3 regions of the Vreelandella janggokensis genome follow, and region 2 is predicted to be linked to each of the others. Evidence: predicted binding sites of a transcription regulator. Region 2 holds the regulator's gene; each other region holds the start of a gene.
What was found. Region 2 encodes FliA, which starts transcription of late flagellar genes. Its sites were predicted from a motif close to CTAAAGTTNNNNNNNNNNCNGCCGATA; they were not measured.

Region 1 (5,805 bases), on a different contig from region 2:
CCACGCCGTCAAAGGCTACAAGGCAAAATTTGACAAACACTTCGCCATGCCTTCGCGCACCCAAGCCTGGGCCTACCCGATATGCCGTTTCGGCCTGGTGGTCCGCGGGCTCGTCTTTGTGATCGTGGGTAGTTTATTCATGATCGCCGCTTACCAGTTCGACCCCAACGCCGCAGGCGGCACGGCGGAAGCGTTTAACACCTTGCGGCGCCAGGCCTTCGGGCAATGGCTTTTTGGGTTTGTCGCCACTGGCCTGCTGGCGTTTGGGTGCTATAGCGTACTTGCCGCCGTTTACCGCCGCGTCGACCCTTCTCTATAGCACCAGCTGGGACGTTTAAGCGTCGTCTTTTGGCGTACCCGATGCAGGCGGCATATGCTTGGCTTTCATGTCCTTGAAGGCCTCCATGATGTCCATGGGTAGCGGGAAGACGATCGTCGAGGCGTTCTTGTTGCTCATGTCGCTCATGGTCTGCAGGTAGCGTAGCTGCAACGCGGCGGAGTTTTCCTGCATCACGTTGGCGGCCTCGACCAGCTTCCTCGAGGCCTGCAGCTCGCCCTCGGCATGAATCACCTTGGCGCGCCGCTCGCGTTCTGCCTCGGCCTGACGGGCAATGGCGCGGATCATGCTCTCATCAAGATCCACGTGCTTGATCTCAACGTTTGCCACCTTGATACCCCAGGCATCGGTCTGAGCGTCGATGATTTCCTGGATGTCGTCGTTGAGCTTATCGCGTTCGGAAAGCATTTCATCAAGGTCATGCTTACCCAGCACCGAACGCAGCGTGGTCTGAGCAAGCTGGCTGGTGGCCTGAGAGAAGTTCTCGACCTGAATAATCGCCTTTTCCGGGTCGATCACGCGGAAGTAAAGCACGGCGTTGACCTTCACCGTCACGTTGTCCTGAGAGATGACGTCCTGCTCGGGCACGTCCATGGTGATAACGCGCAGATCGACCACCTGCATCTTTTGAATGGCGGGGATCACGATCACCAGACCCGGACCCTTCACTGTCTGGAAACGGCCCAGGAAGAACACCACACCCCGTTTATATTCCGGCAAAATGCGAATGGAGGCGGCGATCAGCAGCACCACCAGCACGACAGGCACTAAATACGATAGCAACATGGGACACCTCGTCTAGCGATTGATCAGTGATAGATGTGTAACGCAGGGTCAGCCAGGCGTTACGGGGGTGATACGTAAACCGTCAAGCCGTCAAGGCGCTCCACTTTCACCTCGTCTCCCTGCTTGATTGGCACGTTACTCACCGCGTTCCAGCGCTCGCCGTGCAGTTGCACATGGCCGCGAGTCTCAAAATCTTCCAGGGCAATGGCGCTTGCGCCAATCAACTGCTCCACGCCTGTATGGGCCGGGCGTCGGCGCAGCGTTGCAAAACGCGTCAAGGTCCACAGCATCAGCCCGCCGGATACCAGCGCCACGCCGCCAATCAGCGGCAACGAAATGGCCAGGTACTCGGCATCCATCAGCATGACCGACCCCAGCACAAAGGCCACAATACCGCCGACCCCCAGCACGCCGAAACTGGGCATTAACGCTTCGCCCACCATCAGCGCCAGACCGACGATGATCAGCGCCAGGCCCGCGTAATTGATCGGCAGCATCTGAAAGGCAAAGAGCGCCAACAGCAGCGAAATAACCCCGATGGTGCCAGGGAACAGGCTGCCGGGGCTCGAAAGCTCGAAGATCAGCCCGTAAAAGCCGATGATCAGCAGGAAGTAAGCAATATTGGGGTTCGTAATCAGCGAAAGCAGCTCTGTGCGCCAATCCGGATCAAAGCGTTCAACGGCAAGGTCGGCTGTCTCCAGCGTCCGGTCACCCCGCTCCATGACCACCGACATGCCGTCTATTTGCGAAAGCAGATCATTCAGGTCCCGCGCAATCACGTCGATGACGTTCTGCTCCAGTGCCTCATTGGCAGTGAGGTTGACCGCCTCGCGCACCGCCGCTTCGGCCCAATCGGCGTTCCGGTCGTGACGCTCGGCCAGGCTGCGGATAAAGCTCACCGCGTCTTCCATGACCTTGCGCTCCATGGCGCTGCTCTCTCTTCCAGACTCGCTTTCACTCTCGCCTTCCGATTGGCCTTCGGCGTTGTCATCCGCTTCATCAGCGCTGCCGGGAAAGCCGGAACCGCCCATCTGCACCGGCGTGGCAGACCCCAGATGGGTCGCGGGCGCCATGGCAGCAACGTGGCTGCCATACAGCAGGTAAGTGCCCGCACTGGCCGCCCGAGCGCCACTGGGGGAGACATACATCGCCACAGGAATGTCGGTATTCAGCATTTCCCGGATCATGTCGCGCGTCGTGTCGACCAGGCCGCCTGGCGTATCCAGCTCAACGACAATCACCTCACTGTTCTGCTCGCGGGCCTTGCGCAGACCGCGCTCAAGATAATCTTTGGTGGCGGGGCCAATGGGCCCTTCAATGTTCATGACCAGGGCGTTAGGCGATGAGGTCTGCGCCGTGGCCTGCCAGGCGAACGACAGCGCTAGCATCAGCACGCCTGCCAGCGATAACCACAGCCAAGGGGATTTGTGAGAAAGGCTTCGCATATCAACTCTCCCCGCGCCTCGCGTCCTGAAACATTACCTGGCTACCTGGTTAAGTAGCCGTTATGTCAGCACATCCGCTATAGGAATCAACATATACAGAAGCTACACCCTGTATATTTACTGAACAAGTAATATTGCCGCGTTGGTGTACTTTCAACATAGCAGTTGTGGCGGGATTGGTGATGGTGCGGAGCGTTTACTTCCTTACCGGGAAAAATTGACTCGATTTAGTGCCAACCTGGCATTTTTATCCCTATCGGGAAATAAACCTGGGCAAGCTGATGCGCCAGGCATGCAGCGCTGGTAGCGGGCAAATCATGGCGTTTCCACGTAATAGCTGCTCACCCGCCAGGTGCCGTTTTCAAGGTGGGGGGTAACGGTTTCGAGCCGACGTCCGCTGTTCTCGAAGCCGGTTTGGAAGGTGAAGACGATATAGTCGCCGCTCGGCGCACCCGGCATGGACGTCTGGTGGCTGGTACGAACGCGCTTGCGCGAGGCCACTTCGCCAAAGTCCCGGCGCACAAGCTCAATGGTGCGGGCCAGCATTCCCTGTGACAGCGGCGCTTTTAGTATAGGCGATGAGGTCTCCCAGGCTTGCTCGTAGTCACCGTTATCAATCGCGTTCAACCAGGCAAGCGCAGCGGCCTCCGCCTCATTGGCAGTATGGGCCATGGCATGCGTACTGAAAGACAGCAGTACGGCCGTGATGATGCAACTGAGTTTTTTGGGCATGGCTGATTCTCGATACATTGAGGACGGTCGAACAACGTCGTTCGATAACGTTCGTCCGATATAAAGAGATATCGGAAACTGGCGAGGTTTCTTTAGGGGGTTTGAAAGATCCGCCAATATCTATGGGCGGCGCCCGCACTTGTTGTTGCCCACTATAATCCCTGAAGCCACTGGCGAACGGTCGCGATACCCTCTTCACTGACCACTAGTCCCAGGTGCGATGCGCCTTCCACCGTGGTGATGTCCGCATGCGGCACAAGCGGACGCAGCACGGGTTCGAATTGAGCCGCATACAACGCCTCGTCCTCAGCACCGGTGACCACCAGAACGGGCACCTGCACTGAGCCCAGCGCCTGACGAAAATCAGCCGGACTAAAACCGCTCATCAACCGGTATGAATAGGCGAGCGTCTCTGAGCCATCGCGGTATTCAGGTGGCAAGTTGAACCGCAATACATCCGTCCCGTTGAAATGCGTGATGCCAATCGCGTTGAGCATCGAGATCGCCACAATCCTGGCGACACTTGGCTCGGCCCAACCACCGGAATTATCCCGCACAGTGGGCGCATCGTGCCCAAGGTAAGGCGCCAGCAGCAGATACGCCGAGGCAAGGTGACCATGCTGCCCACCGGCAAAGCGTACCGCGAGCCCGCCCCCGGATGAATGACCGCCAACGACCACCCTTGAGACATCGGTGTTGGTCTCTTTGATATGGGCAATGAGGTCCGCCAGGTCATCTTCAAGCTGCTCAATGTAGTCGATATCGCCACGGCGCGCCGGCGAAGGACCATGCCCGCGCACATCCGGCGTGTAAACACTGGCAGCACCTGACGCGGCTAATTCATGGGCGAGCGTCGCCAGGTACCTGCTGTCGGTTCCAGAGCCATGCACGAGGATCAGCGCAGTACGGGCATCACTTGGATAATGGCGATACGCGAGCGATGTTCCGTCCCGCGCTTCATACGTTTGCAGCGCGGGCAGCGGGCGTGATGCTTGCGCAGAGGCCAGCGCTTCAAAATCAAGGCTGTTCGCGTTTGTACCTGTCGGCATCGCCAGCAACGCCCCCATAACGGCAATCATCATGCGTTGTCTCACTTATTCCTCCCACCGCCATCACATCCAAGCTCGCTGCCACTTTCATGCAGTCATCCAGCGTGTTTTGAGCGTAGCAGAATCCGCAATGAGAACATGTCACGACAACGCCCCATGATGGTGGTGTTAGCGAGATGACACTCCCTATAAATGGCCGAATCTGCCCCCTTTGTGACCGGACAACGCATCGTTGGCAGGATACGTAGCAGCTAATCTATCACCTCACTTCAACACGATGAGATTAGCCATGACCCACTCTAAAACTGCATTGCTATTAATTGATGTACAGGCCTCTTTCCCCGCACGGGATTACTGGGATGAAGACCTCGCCCAGGACTGGCGCCCTAGGCAAAGGGCCGTGCTGAATGCAGCTCAGGCACACAAGATTCCCGTTGTGCGAATTCTGCATGAAGAACCCGGCAGCCAAGGGCCTTTTGACCCGGATTATGGCCTTATTCGTCCGCTTGATGATTTTAACGATGACGTAGCAGTCACCTATCATAAACGTGCCCATAATGCCTTCACCGATACCTCACTTGGGGACTGGTTACGGGAGCACGGCATTGAACGGCTTGCCATTAGCGGCATTCGTACCGAGCAGTGCTGCGAAACCACCGCCCGGGTGGCGTCAGATTTAGGCTTTAGCGTCGACTTTATAAGCGATGCTACCCTAACCTTCCCCATGACGCGCCACGACATCACTTGGTTGGCCGATGATATCAAGGCACGCACCGAGCTGGTTCTTGAAGGCCGCTTTGCACGTATTATCAGTACACACGACATGATCAACGAATGGCAAAATACGCGTGAGTGAAGAGCAACAACATAGCCAACCGCCATCCCCTAGAGCCACCACTTTACGGGTGGCGGTACTGATGATGCCCGGCCAGGTGCCACTTGACCTGATTGGCCCGCTACAGGTTTTGCAGTGCGCAGATCGGCTCTCGATAGACGTTCAGGTTCACTATATCGGCCCCACTGCGGCCATACAGTGGTTAGGGCCGCTCACCCTTAGCGGCATTGACCCATTACCTGAACAGCTCTCCCCTCAAGATTTACTGCTGATTCCAGGGCAGTATCGCAATAGTCTTGAGCCATTAGCGCAACAGGAGTGCGTCACTTGGCTCAAGGCGAATGCCCACCATGCGGATACGCTGATGACTGTTTGCTCCGGCACGCTATTACTGGCGGATGCTGGCCTCTTGGAGGGGCGGCGCTGTACCACCCACCACACGCTAATCGAGCAGCTACAAGCCAAAGCCCCACAAGCAGAGGTACAACGTGATTGTATCTTTACCGAGGACGGGCGCTATTTAACCAGCGCTGGGATCTCAACAGGGATCGATACCATGCTCTACTGGCTAACCCGTGTTTGCGGCCATTCACTGGCCTTAGCGGTTGCACGAGAGATGGT
Region 2 (5,805 bases):
GATGGCGTCGCCGTGCACCTGCTGCCGTCATTACCCGATAGCGAGGCGTTGACCTGGTTAGAGCGCCAATACCTGACCTGGGTCAGCCTGGCACCCCCGGCACTCAGGGTAAACTTGCACGGTGAACGCTATGCGCTGCGCCAGCTGTTTGCCGAGAGTACGCTCAATCACCGCGTCAATGTGCGCTTCCGTGGCCAGCCGATGGCGCTGTGGACGGCCTATGCCGAAGTTACCGACAAAGAGGGGCGGGCGCTGCTGGCGTGGTATGGCGAAGTCCGTGACCCCGAAAGCGCCAAAGTGGTCACCCGCCGTTACTGGCTCACCCCCGCGCGATTGGGCAATGAGGTGCTGAGCCTGCTGGTGACCCAACTGCAGAGTGAAAGCCTTGCGGCGCTGACACGGCGTGCCTGGCAGCAGCTCAAAGACGCCGATAGTGGCGACGTAAGCCCTGAAGTGCGCCTGTTGATGGCCAGTGGCATTGCCGCCATTGCCGGGCACCTTGATTGCGCCGAGGACGAGGCCGCCGGTGCATTGCACGGTGATGTGCTGAACCTGCTAAGCAGCCGTCGCCGTCGGCGCGATACGGCATTGCTGGATGCGCTGGTATACGCCTTTATGGCCCGTGATGCGATCCGCCAACTGGGCGGTGTTAATCGTGAGGGCCTGGCATGAGCGCACAAGACCAAGCTTCTGGGCTGCGCAAGTGGGCGGATCTGCAGCGTCAGCAGCGGGGCGATGAAGCGCCTCCCGAGGTAACGGAATCATCCGGGCCGATGGCCTACCGCTCACCCGTGGTGCCCAGCGCGGCGGCCATGGAGCCGCCTGTCACACCGCCTAAGCCTAAAACGCCGTTAATGGTCACCGGGCTATCGGGCGATGGGCCGGTAGAGGTGCGCAAGGTCAGCGCGCGCCTGGGCCAGTGGGCCGCGCTAGGGCGAGCCTGGGCCGGGGATCCGGCCGACTGGGATATTCGGATCGTGATGCCGGATGCACCTGAACTGGCGACGCTCAGCCAGCAACACCGTCGCTGGGCGTTGTGGGTCAGCAGCGATGCCGATGCATTTGGGCGCATGTACCAGCTATTGAAACAGCTGCGGCAGCATAACGGCCCGCAACGCTTGTTGGCACTGCACGAGCCTCACCTGCCCAGGCAAGGCCTATTGGCCAACCTGCAGCAAGCGGCCGGCCACTATCTTGACACTGAATTGCTATTGCTGGCCCGCTAATGGCAGCTAACGCCGGTAAAGCGTCTAATAATCGGGGTTAATCCGCTCATGAGAAGGAACGATGCATGCTAGGCTATTGGCGTCATGCGATTAGCATTTTGGTACTAGCCCTGGGACTCGGTTCGTTTGCTCAGGGAGCGTCCAGCAGCTGGGTGACACAAGTGCCGGGGCTCATGGTGACCATGAGCGACCGCGCCAGTCGCAGTGAACCGGTTCGTCCTCCAGCGGGCGCTACCACGCCAGCGGCGGTCATCGAGCGAGTCCAGTGGCAGTACCAACACGCGCCCGGGGCAGCGCTACAGGCATGGTTATGCCACCCCGAGCGCTGTGTGTCATTATCGGGCATGCGTGGGGAGACCCGTGCTTTATCAGGCATAAGTGCGACAACGCCCCTGCATTTTCAATTTGCGCTAAACCCAGGGCAGCGTCCCGTTAGCGTTAAAGGGTTGCAGATGATAGTGAATTACCAGTGAGCACAGGTGGTTTAGCCGCGAGGCAATAGGATGTACACAGCACAAGGCAGGATCAAACAAAGTGAGCTGATGACGGAGTACATGCCACTGGTGAGACGTCAGGCCTTGACGCTTCAGGTCAGGTTGCCGGCCAGCATAGAGCTGGATGACTTAATCCAGGCAGGCATGATGGGGCTACTGGAAGCTCTGGGACGTTTCGATGCCACTCAGGGGGCCACCTTTGCGACGTTTGCCAGTCAGCGCATACGCGGGGCGATGGTGGACGAATTGCGTACTCGTGATTGGCTGCCTCGCAGCGTCCGTCGTTCGGCGCGGGCCGTTGATGAAACCGTCAGGCGTTTGGAGCAGTCGCTTGGGCGTCCCCCCGAAGAAACGGAAATCGCTGACGCCATGGAGATGCCGCTGGGCGACTATCAGCAGCTATTGCACGATACCAATAGCGGGCAGTTGCTGCCCTTTGAAGAGCTGGTGGCGGATGGCAGCGAACCGCATAATCGCGAAACCGTGAGTTCGCCGTTTGACCACTTGCTCGATGCCCAGCAGCGGGAAACCCTGGTGGCGGCCATTGAGGCGCTGCCCGAGCGTGAAAAGTTGCTCATGGCGCTGTATTACCAGGAAGAGCTCAACCTGAAAGAAGTGGGCGCTGTTCTCGGCGTCACGGAGTCACGCGTTTCCCAGTTGCATAGTCAGGCAGTCAGCCGTCTGCGCGCCAAGTTAAACGACTCGGTTTAGGGTCTTTTGACGTCACTGCCAGGGCAACGGCGATTGGCTGACGTTTTAGCGCTCGGTGCTGATAAGCCCCGTTATATTGCTTTAAGGAGCACGACATGAACCCATCGACGCTGATCGGTATTTTCGCCAGCATCCTGTTGCTGGTAAGCGTCCTGTTTTTCACCGCCGAATCGCCGGATAGCTTCCTCAACCTGCCTGGGCTCGCCATCGTGGTCACGGGCACACTTGCCGCTACCTTTATCAGCTATCCCCTCAAGGAAGTGCTGCGGGTGGTGCGTCTGGTCGGGCTGGTCTTCCGGCGCGAAAACACCTACGTGCGTGATGATATCAACGAGTTGGTGGCCATGTCCCGGCTGTGGTTCAAGGGCGATGTCCGCGCTGTTGAACGAGAGCTCGAAAACACCCGTAATCCGTTTTTGCGGACCGGCATTCAACTGGTGATCGCCAACACCAAAGAAGACGAAATCTTCGATATGTTGCGCTGGCGTATTGCGCGGCTGAAGGCGCGTGAGCATGCGGAAGCCCAGATATTCCGCACCATGGCCACTTATGCGCCCGCTTTCGGCATGATTGGCACCCTGGTGGGACTGGTCAATATGCTGGAAGTCATGGACGCCGGCAATCTTGATGTGATCGGCCCGCGCATGGCGGTGGCGCTGCTGACCACCTTCTACGGTATCCTGCTGGCCAATCTGGTGTTCAAGCCTATCGCGGTAAAGCTCGAGCGACGCACCGAGGAGCGCCTGATCACCATGAACATGGTGCTGGAAGGGATCTCCCTGATTACCAAGCGGCGGTTACCTTCCTTTATTGAAGAAACGCTCAATTCCTTTGTCGCCAATTACCATGACGAAATCCGCGAGCCGGAGGTCAAGAAGCCGCGCGCCTCGAATAGCGCCCCCGCCAAGGGGTAGTCGGCATGTTGGACCGGGATACCCGCCATACATTGGAAGCGCCACTGCCCAAGGACAGTGGCGACGATGGCTGGATGACCAGCTATCTGGATGTATTGACGCTGTTGCTGACCTTGTTTGTCTTGCTGCTCTCGCTGGCGCCACCCGGCGGTAACGATGCCGGATCGCAAGCCAGCGTCGTTGAAGCATCTCCCGGCGCGATTGCCGACCTGCCTCTGGCGTCACTGGCGGCCGGGATCGAGCCCCGTCATAGCGGCCTTAAGCCACGCTTTGAGGGTGTCAGTATCCCCGGGGTGGATGTCTCCCAGGGGCGGGAAGGGGTGACGCTGCGCATCAACGACAACCTGTTGTTCGATAGCGGCCGGGCGCAACTCACCGGGCAGGGCCGTGACCTTGTCGAAAGTCTTGTCGAGACGCTCAGCGCCTTTGATGGACAGGTGTCGATCGAAGGCCATACCGATAACGTGCCCATCGCGACCTCGCACTTTCCTTCCAACTGGGAGCTATCAGCAGCACGGGCGATCGCAGTGGTCCGCCACCTGGATAGCCAGGGGCTCGAGGTTGATCGCATGCGCGCCGTTGGCTATGCCGATACCCAGCCGATCGCAAGTAATGCCACGGCGCAGGGGCGGGCGGCCAACCGTCGTGTCGAACTGGTACTCAGGCAACCGCCAACCCAGGAGTAACCCCTACTAAGACGCATCCCGGCACAGGCGCTGCATCCTTGCCAGTGCCTCTCCCGCGCCCTCCAGGCTGAATATCATGTACCAGGGGGCTTCATCTCCCTGATCAAAACCCAGGAAGACCTGTTCACCAACACTCATGTCGGCGATCAATTGATCGATATCGTTGAGATAAAAGTGGGCATAAAAGCCGTTATCGCCACGCTCGGTGATAAATTCGGCGACGCTGTGAATGCGCTCTCGCTCATCGACGCGTAGCCGCGCAGGCACCTGATTAACCGCTTGGCTTTCGCCCTGAGCGGCCTCCAGCTCGACACGCATCTCCAGCCAGGGTAAGTCGCACACGCCCTGGGTGGCATTGATACTCAAGGTGGCATCGGAATAGCTGTGCGCTTCCACGGCACGAAAATGCCGCTCGTCACCGAGGGTCAATGACATCGACTGCCAATGCTCATGGGTTTGGTCGTCTTCGACGTTAAACGACACGGCATGAGCCGATGGCAGCGATAACACCAATGCCGCGCCAAGTGCAGGGTAAGCAAGTGCGGAATGAAAACGCGATATCAACGGCATGAACAGGCCCATCATCTGGAAAACCCTTAGCCTATCGTCTGATGCTCGGGGACAAAAGGCTAACGCGCTGATTTTTCTATATATGGTAGAAAAAATATCAAAAAGCAGCCGATATAGTGGAAAGTCAGGGCTATACTTCATCCGGTTGCCTCGTATAATCGCTTTGACCAAGTGCTATTTTCACCGCCGCTAAGGAGTTTCGCGACATGAGTACTGCTACCCAGGCTATGAACACCTCTAACGATGTCCCGCTGCAGGCGCCGTCGCGGGAAATTTGGGATGCCAAGTATCGTCTGAAGGATCGCCATAGCCAACCGGTGGATCAGGACCTGGGCGCGACCTTCGAGCGTGTAGCGAAAGCCTTGGCGGATGTAGAAGGTGACAAGGCGCAAGAGTGGCTGCCCAAATTCCGTTGGGCGCTGGAAAATGGTGCGGTTCCTGCAGGTCGTATTCTCTCCAATGCCGGGGCTGACGCCTATAAGCCCGCGGTAAGTCTGATCAACTGCACCGTGTCGCGCACCATCCGCGATTCGATGCGCGATATTCTGGATTCCGTGGTGGACGCAGGGATGACGCTCAAGTCCGGCGCCGGTATCGGCTACGACTTCTCCACGCTGCGCCACAAGGGCGCCTTTGTGTTTGGTGCAGGTGCGGGCACCAACGGCCCCCTGGCGTTCATGGATATCTACGACAAGATGTGCTTTACCGTCGCCTCGGCGGGCGGCCGCCGAGGCGCCCAGATGGGCACCTTCGATGTTGGCCACCCCGATGTGCGTGAGTTTATCCAGGCCAAGCGCGAAGCGGGGCGGCTGCGTCAGTTTAACCTTAGCCTGTTGATTACCGACGAGTTCATGGAGGCCGTCAAGCATAACACGGACTGGCCGCTGGCCTTCCCGCTCCACCCCGGCGAGAAAGAAGACGTCAGCGCCGAGGACATCATCTACCGTGACTGGCCGGTAGTTGAAGACGGCTACACGGTCGACGATGAAGGCCGTGTGGCCTGCCGCATTGTCGAGGTGATCAAGGCGCGGGAACTGTGGGACACCATCATGTCCTCGACCTACGACTATGCCGAGCCTGGGTTCATCCTGATTGATCAGGTGAACCGCATGAACAATAACTGGTTCTGCGAAGATATCCGCGCCACCAACCCCTGCGGTGAGCAGCCGCTGCCGCCGGAAGGCGCTTGCCTACTGGGCTCGGT
Region 3 (5,805 bases), on a different contig from region 2:
CCAACCCTGAATTCATGAAAGAAGGCGCTGCAATTGAGGACTTTACCCGCGGCGCACGAATTATCGTCGGGACTGAAAGCGAGCGCGTCAAAGCCCGCATGCACGAATGCTACGCCCCCTATAACCGTAACCACGAAAAATTGATGTTCATGAGCGTGCGCGCGGCAGAACTCACCAAATACGCCGCCAACGCCATGCTGGCCACCAAGATCAGCTTCATGAATGAAATGGCCAACCTTGCCGAACGTCTCGACGTGGATATTGAAGACGTGCGCCGAGGCATCGGCAGCGACCCGCGCATTGGCTACCACTTTATTTACCCCGGCTGTGGCTACGGCGGCTCATGCTTTCCCAAGGATGTGCAGGCCCTTGAGCGCATCGCGCTGCAACTGGGCTACACCCCCGCGCTACTCAATGCAGTGGAAACGGTTAACGCCCAGCAAAAGCAAACCCTATTCACCAAACTGCAATCAGCGCTGGGTAATGTGACGGGTAAAACCATTGCCGTGTGGGGGCTGGCCTTCAAGCCCGACACCGACGACATGCGCGAAGCCCCCAGCCGCACGTTGATGGAAGCGGTCTGGCAGGCGGGCGCCAAGGTGCAGGCCTTTGATCCCGAGGCCATGGCCGAATGCCGCCGCCTTTACGGCGACCGCGACGATCTGCTGCTCGCCGGCGACCGCATTCAGGCAGTCAAAGGGGCTGATGCCCTGGTGATCTGTACCGAATGGAAAGCATTTCGCAGCGTCGATCTGGAATGGCTGGCCAGCCAGCTAAACGATAAAGTGGTGGTCGATGGACGCAACCTGTTTACACCAAGCGCCGCCCAGGCAGCGGGGCTTACGTATCTGGGGGTCGGGCGATAGCGTGCACTCGCACACGCTTGGTTACATTTTGGTACTTAAAAATTGGCTAGAATGTTCAAGGTTGTTCTTTATAAGCCGAGTCACTAAGTAATCAGCAATGAAATAAACATATTTAACGTTAGCAACACGGTAGCCCAGTAAGGTGTAGTGGATGGGCGTTAATTAAGGCGGTTGCTTCACTCGTTTCAAAAAAGGCGGTTAGCGTATGGGTGCTATTTCTTCTCTCGGTATAGGGTCAGGGTTGGACCTGAACGGCTTGCTCGATCAGCTTGAAGACGCTGAACGCGAAAAGCTTGCCCCGATTGAGCAACAAGTAGAAACCGAAAATACCAAAATATCGGCCTATGGGCAGTTGGAGAGTGCGCTTTCCGAGTTCCAGGACTCGGCGAGTGTACTTGCTGACGGTTCCCTCTTTGAGAGCCTGTCGACCAATGTCAGTGGCGAATCAGTGGGCGCTGCCGCCGATGAAACTGCCATGCCCGGCAGTTACAACATTACCGTGGATACCATGGCTACCCGTGGGACTCTGGCGTCGGTGGGAGTCCCAGAAGGTACGCGGACGGCCAATGAACAAATCATGACCTTCAACTTTGGTGAGGGTGATGAAGCGACCACACCCTCTACGTCAACCGTGACCATCGCCGCCGACAGTTCTCTGGAAGATATCCGCGATGCCATCAACGCGGATGAAAACGCCGGGGTCAATGCCACTATCATCAACGATGGCACCCAAGATCGGTTGGCACTAAGCTCACGAGAAACCGGTGCGGATGCATCTATCAGTAACTTCTCGTTTAGCGATGCCGCCCCGTTCGCTGCTGATACAGCAAATACATTGCAGGATGGCACCGACGCTGCTTTAAACGTCAACGGCATCGATATCACCAGCCCGACCAATCAGGTCGAGGGTGCGATTCAAGGCGTTACGCTGAACCTGCAAAGCGAGGGCGATAGCACCGTTGCGGTAGAGCAGGACACTCTTGCCGTGCGTGAAGCCGTCACGTCGTTTGTCGATTCGTATAACGCGCTGAAAGAGTCAACAGGCGAGCTGACCAACTTCAACCAGGAGACCGGGCAGGCTGGACCACTCAATGGTGACAGCACGGTTCGTACCGTTGAGTCTCGCATGCGCAGCGTGCTGAGTGGCGGTGTGGCGCAAGAGGGCGATGGCTTCTCAATGCTTAGCCAGGTCGGCATTTCGCTTGAGGTTGACGGTACACTCTCGCTGGATAACGACAAGCTAAATGACGTCGTCGCCAACGACCAGCAGGCTCTATCTGAATTCTTCGCGGGGAGTGGCGATAATCCTGGTCTGGCGGGTCAGGTGAATACCGCCGTGGACCAGATGCTGAGTACCAATGGTACCGTTACTGGCGCGATCAGCGGCAGTGAAAGCCGTATCGAATCACTGGGTGATCGCTACACCAGCATGGAGCAGTCCATAAGCCAGACCATCGATCGCTACCGTACCCAATTCGGCCAATTAGACGGCATGATCGCCGAAATGAACCAGACGAGTAACTACTTGACTCAGCAGTTTGATTCACTGGATGCTCAGTTGGGTCGCTAACACGCCTTCAATACAGCGAGTTACGTTTAAAAAACCTGCTTCGTGCAGGTTTTTTTGTTAGTTGAAACCACCATAAATATCTAAACCAATAAAAAAGCGCTAAAGTTGCGCTCACTTTGACCGATAATATTTTTATTAAAATTTTGCGTTGACGTGGCGTGAGTGGCCCGCAGTGCAGTGGATAGGTTTAGCCTTTTACTGAGGACTCCCAGTATGGCAACGATTACCTCTCTAGGTATTGGCTCAGGCCTCGACCTTAATGGGCTGCTGGATCAATTACAGGATGCCGAACGCGGCAAACTCGCACCGATCACCCGTCAGCAGGAGCAGCAGGAAGCCAAGATTTCCGCTTATGGCAAAATTCAATCGTCCATGGATAAATTCCAGGATGCGGTTGATGCGCTGAACGATCCTAAGCTCTATCAGAGCCTTTCCGCCAATGTGCGTGGTGATGAGATTTCCGCGACGACCGATGCCGATGCGTTACCCGGCAGCTATCGAGTGGAAGTGACCGCGCTGGCCACGGCGGGTACGCTAGCGTCACAGCGACTTGATGAAGGCACAGAAAGCGACGACCCGCTTGATATGGGTGATGCCACCCAACTGCGCCTCGCTTTTACCGGTCAGAATAGCGTCAATATCGACGTGGCCGCGGACAGCAGCCTCGAAGATATTCGCGATGCAATCAACGCCCACGAAAATGCCGGTGTCAGCGCCAGCGTGATTTTCGACGGTGACGGCTACCGGTTGGCGCTTAGCTCAAAAGAGACGGGGCTGGATGCCTCGGTGAGTGGGTTTAGCTTCTTGAAAGCGGATGGAGCCAATGCGACCACACAGCCGTTAGGCGCTGAGGCTGCGCGCGCCGGGCAAAATGCCTCGCTGGATGTTAACGGCATCACCATCACCAGTGCCAGCAACACGATTGAAGAGGCCATTCAAGGTGTAACCCTTAATCTCGGCGAGTTAAGCCTGGGCGAAGGAGAAACCGCCAGCAGCACGGTCAATGTCGAACGCAACACTCTCAAAGTACGCGAAGCCATTGGCGACTTCGTCGAAGCTTTCAACGAAGTAAAAAACACTATCGGCACCGTGACGAAGTTCGATAACGAGTCGGGCGAGGCGGCTGAGCTGGTCGGCGACAGCACCGTTCGCACCATTGAAGGTCGACTACGCAGCGTTTTGACCAGCGGTGTGGCAGGAGGTGAGCTTGCCACGCTCAGCCAGTTGAGCATTAGCCTACAGCGCGATGGCACGCTAGAAATGGATGACGCCGCTGTCAGCGATTTGGCTAAAAATAGCCCCGATGCATTGAGAGATTTCTTTACTGGTGTGGAAGGCAATGATGCCTCTCAAGGTCTGGCCAGTAGCCTGAGCACCACGCTTGAGCAGTTGATGAGTAAAACTGGCACCCTAGGCAATGCCATTAGTGGTGCAGAAAACCGCATCGATAGCCTCGGTGAGCGCTACGAGCGCATGGAAAGCTCCATTGAGCGCACCATTTCCCGCTACCGTACCCAGTTCGGCCAGTTGGATGCCATGATCGCGCAGATGAACAGTACCAGTTCCTATCTGACGCAACAGTTTGACGCCCTGGACGCTCAGCTAGGCCGAGACTAATCCCTGCACTAGCTATTCAGCAAAGGCGTTACCCGCAGGGCCGAAAGGCCCTGTTTGCGTCTCAATATGGCAGCAAGCGCCACGCTTACGTTTGTTAACATTTTTCTGACGTATTTCGGGATTTTTTTAGCATTAGCCCTAAAGGTTCTCCCCGCCGCGCCGTTAATTAAAATAACGGCACACACAGTGGCCGAAAAGCGGGCCTTCTAGGCCAGTGTCCAAGCAAGGAGAATCACACCATGTCAGTGATCAATACCAACATTACCTCGATGATCGGTCAGCAGAACCTGCGTGAATCGCAGAATGCTCTGCAAACTTCCATGGAGCGTTTGAGCTCTGGCCTGCGTATCAACAGTGCCAAGGATGATGCCGCTGGTCAGGCGATCGCCAACCGTATGTCTTCACAGATCACCGGTCTGGGTCAGGCGCAACGTAACGCCAACGACGGTATCTCGGTTTCCCAGACCGCTGAAGGTGGTTTGGATCAGGTAAACGACAACCTGCAGCGTATCCGTGAGCTGTCCGTTCAAGCGCAAAACGGTACAAACTCGTCTGATGACTTGGACTCTATCCAGGACGAAATCAATCAGCGTCTGTCTGAAATTGATCGTATTTCTTCTGAAACCGATTTCAACGGCACCAAGGTGTTGGCGAGTGACAGCGGTCTGAAAATTCAGGTAGGTGCTGACGACGGTCAGACAATCGAAGTCAACCTGAAGCAAATCAATGCCGAGACGCTGGGCCTGCAAGGCTTCAACGTCAACGAAAGCGGCACGCCGAATAGCACAGCATCAACTCAAGACCTAGCAGCTGCAGGTTTTGTTGATCAGGGCAATGGCGTTTACAAAAATGCCACGTTCAATGAAGCAACCACTGCTGGTGATTTGTTCGAGAATCTGCAAGACGATGCTGTCATTACGCGAGATCCTGCTGCTGCCGGTGATGGAACGATTGCATATACTTTGGATGAAGCAACTAATACTTTCTCTTTCGATCAAACAGATGTAGCGCTAACCAAATTCGATTCTGATCTTGGTTTGACACCTGGCGCTGGCGAGACAAATACCGTAACCGTTAACCTGGGTGGTGCAGAAACTAAGGTCGATATTTCGTCTTCTGGCACATTGACCAATGCTGAAACCGGTGAAAATCTCTATCTTACTGGCACCAGTGGCTCGAAAGATTTAAGTGAGACCAGTGCTGGTGGATCACAAGCAACTATCGATGACTTGGTTACAGAGCTTGGTGCAGCTACCGGCACAGCGAGCATTACAAATCAAGAAGGAACGGTTTACTCTGCCGGTGCTACAGCTGGAAATATTGATACTTCTAATGAAACTATCGCTAAAGAAGATCTACTAAACCAAATCAATTCCGATGCTACTAACGATTACGATTTTGATTTAGATGGTGCCGGTACTGCTGGAGCTAACACTGAGTACAACATTACAACTGCTGATGTTGTAAAAGATGGGCAGAATGGTGCTCTTGGCGCTGCGACATACACTTCTGGTTTTGAAGGTGACTTTAGCCTTTCTGCCACACAGGAATCGAATGTCTACGCCAACGACAATGGCAAGATCACCGATGGCGCTGCCAACGAGATCTATGTAAACGACAATGGTGCTCTGTCACTGGAAGCCACTTCTGGTAGTAACAAAACAGAAGATCCGCTGGCCACATTGGACGCTGCCTTGTCTCAAGTAGACAGCTTGCGTTCCGAGTTGGGTGCTGTGCAGAACCGCTTTGAGT

Region 1: QC816_RS15340 (DUF4019 domain-containing protein) is a predicted target of FliA. The motif match lies at 3,370-3,396, and genes of this name have one in related genera.
Region 3: fliD (flagellar filament capping protein FliD) is a predicted target of FliA. The motif match lies at 2,536-2,562, and genes of this name have one in related genera.

What each region holds. Positions count from the first base shown of each region.
Region 1 is NZ_JARWAJ010000006.1:61,729-67,533, reverse strand. Features, by position in the region: gene QC816_RS15355 (DUF1206 domain-containing protein) at 1-319, shown strand, start outside; gene QC816_RS15350 (slipin family protein) at 335-1,123, opposite strand; gene QC816_RS15345 (NfeD family protein) at 1,183-2,568, opposite strand; gene QC816_RS15340 (DUF4019 domain-containing protein) at 2,884-3,300, opposite strand; gene QC816_RS15335 (alpha/beta hydrolase) at 3,453-4,382, opposite strand; gene QC816_RS15330 (cysteine hydrolase family protein) at 4,639-5,205, shown strand; gene QC816_RS15325 (GlxA family transcriptional regulator) at 5,198-5,805, shown strand, end outside.
Region 2 is NZ_JARWAJ010000005.1:209,085-214,889, reverse strand. Features, by position in the region: gene flhF (flagellar biosynthesis GTPase FlhF) at 1-672, shown strand, start outside; gene QC816_RS14755 (hypothetical protein) at 669-1,226, shown strand; gene QC816_RS14750 (flagellar protein FlhE) at 1,292-1,699, shown strand; gene QC816_RS14745 (RNA polymerase sigma factor FliA) at 1,730-2,431, shown strand; gene QC816_RS14740 (motility protein A) at 2,527-3,345, shown strand; gene QC816_RS14735 (OmpA/MotB family protein) at 3,351-4,031, shown strand; gene QC816_RS14730 (hypothetical protein) at 4,038-4,613, opposite strand; gene QC816_RS14725 (adenosylcobalamin-dependent ribonucleoside-diphosphate reductase) at 4,808-5,805, shown strand, end outside.
Region 3 is NZ_JARWAJ010000008.1:59,248-65,052, reverse strand. Features, by position in the region: gene QC816_RS17650 (UDP-glucose dehydrogenase family protein) at 1-866, shown strand, start outside; gene fliD (flagellar filament capping protein FliD) at 1,072-2,436, shown strand; gene fliD (flagellar filament capping protein FliD) at 2,650-4,053, shown strand; gene QC816_RS17635 (flagellin N-terminal helical domain-containing protein) at 4,293-5,805, shown strand, end outside.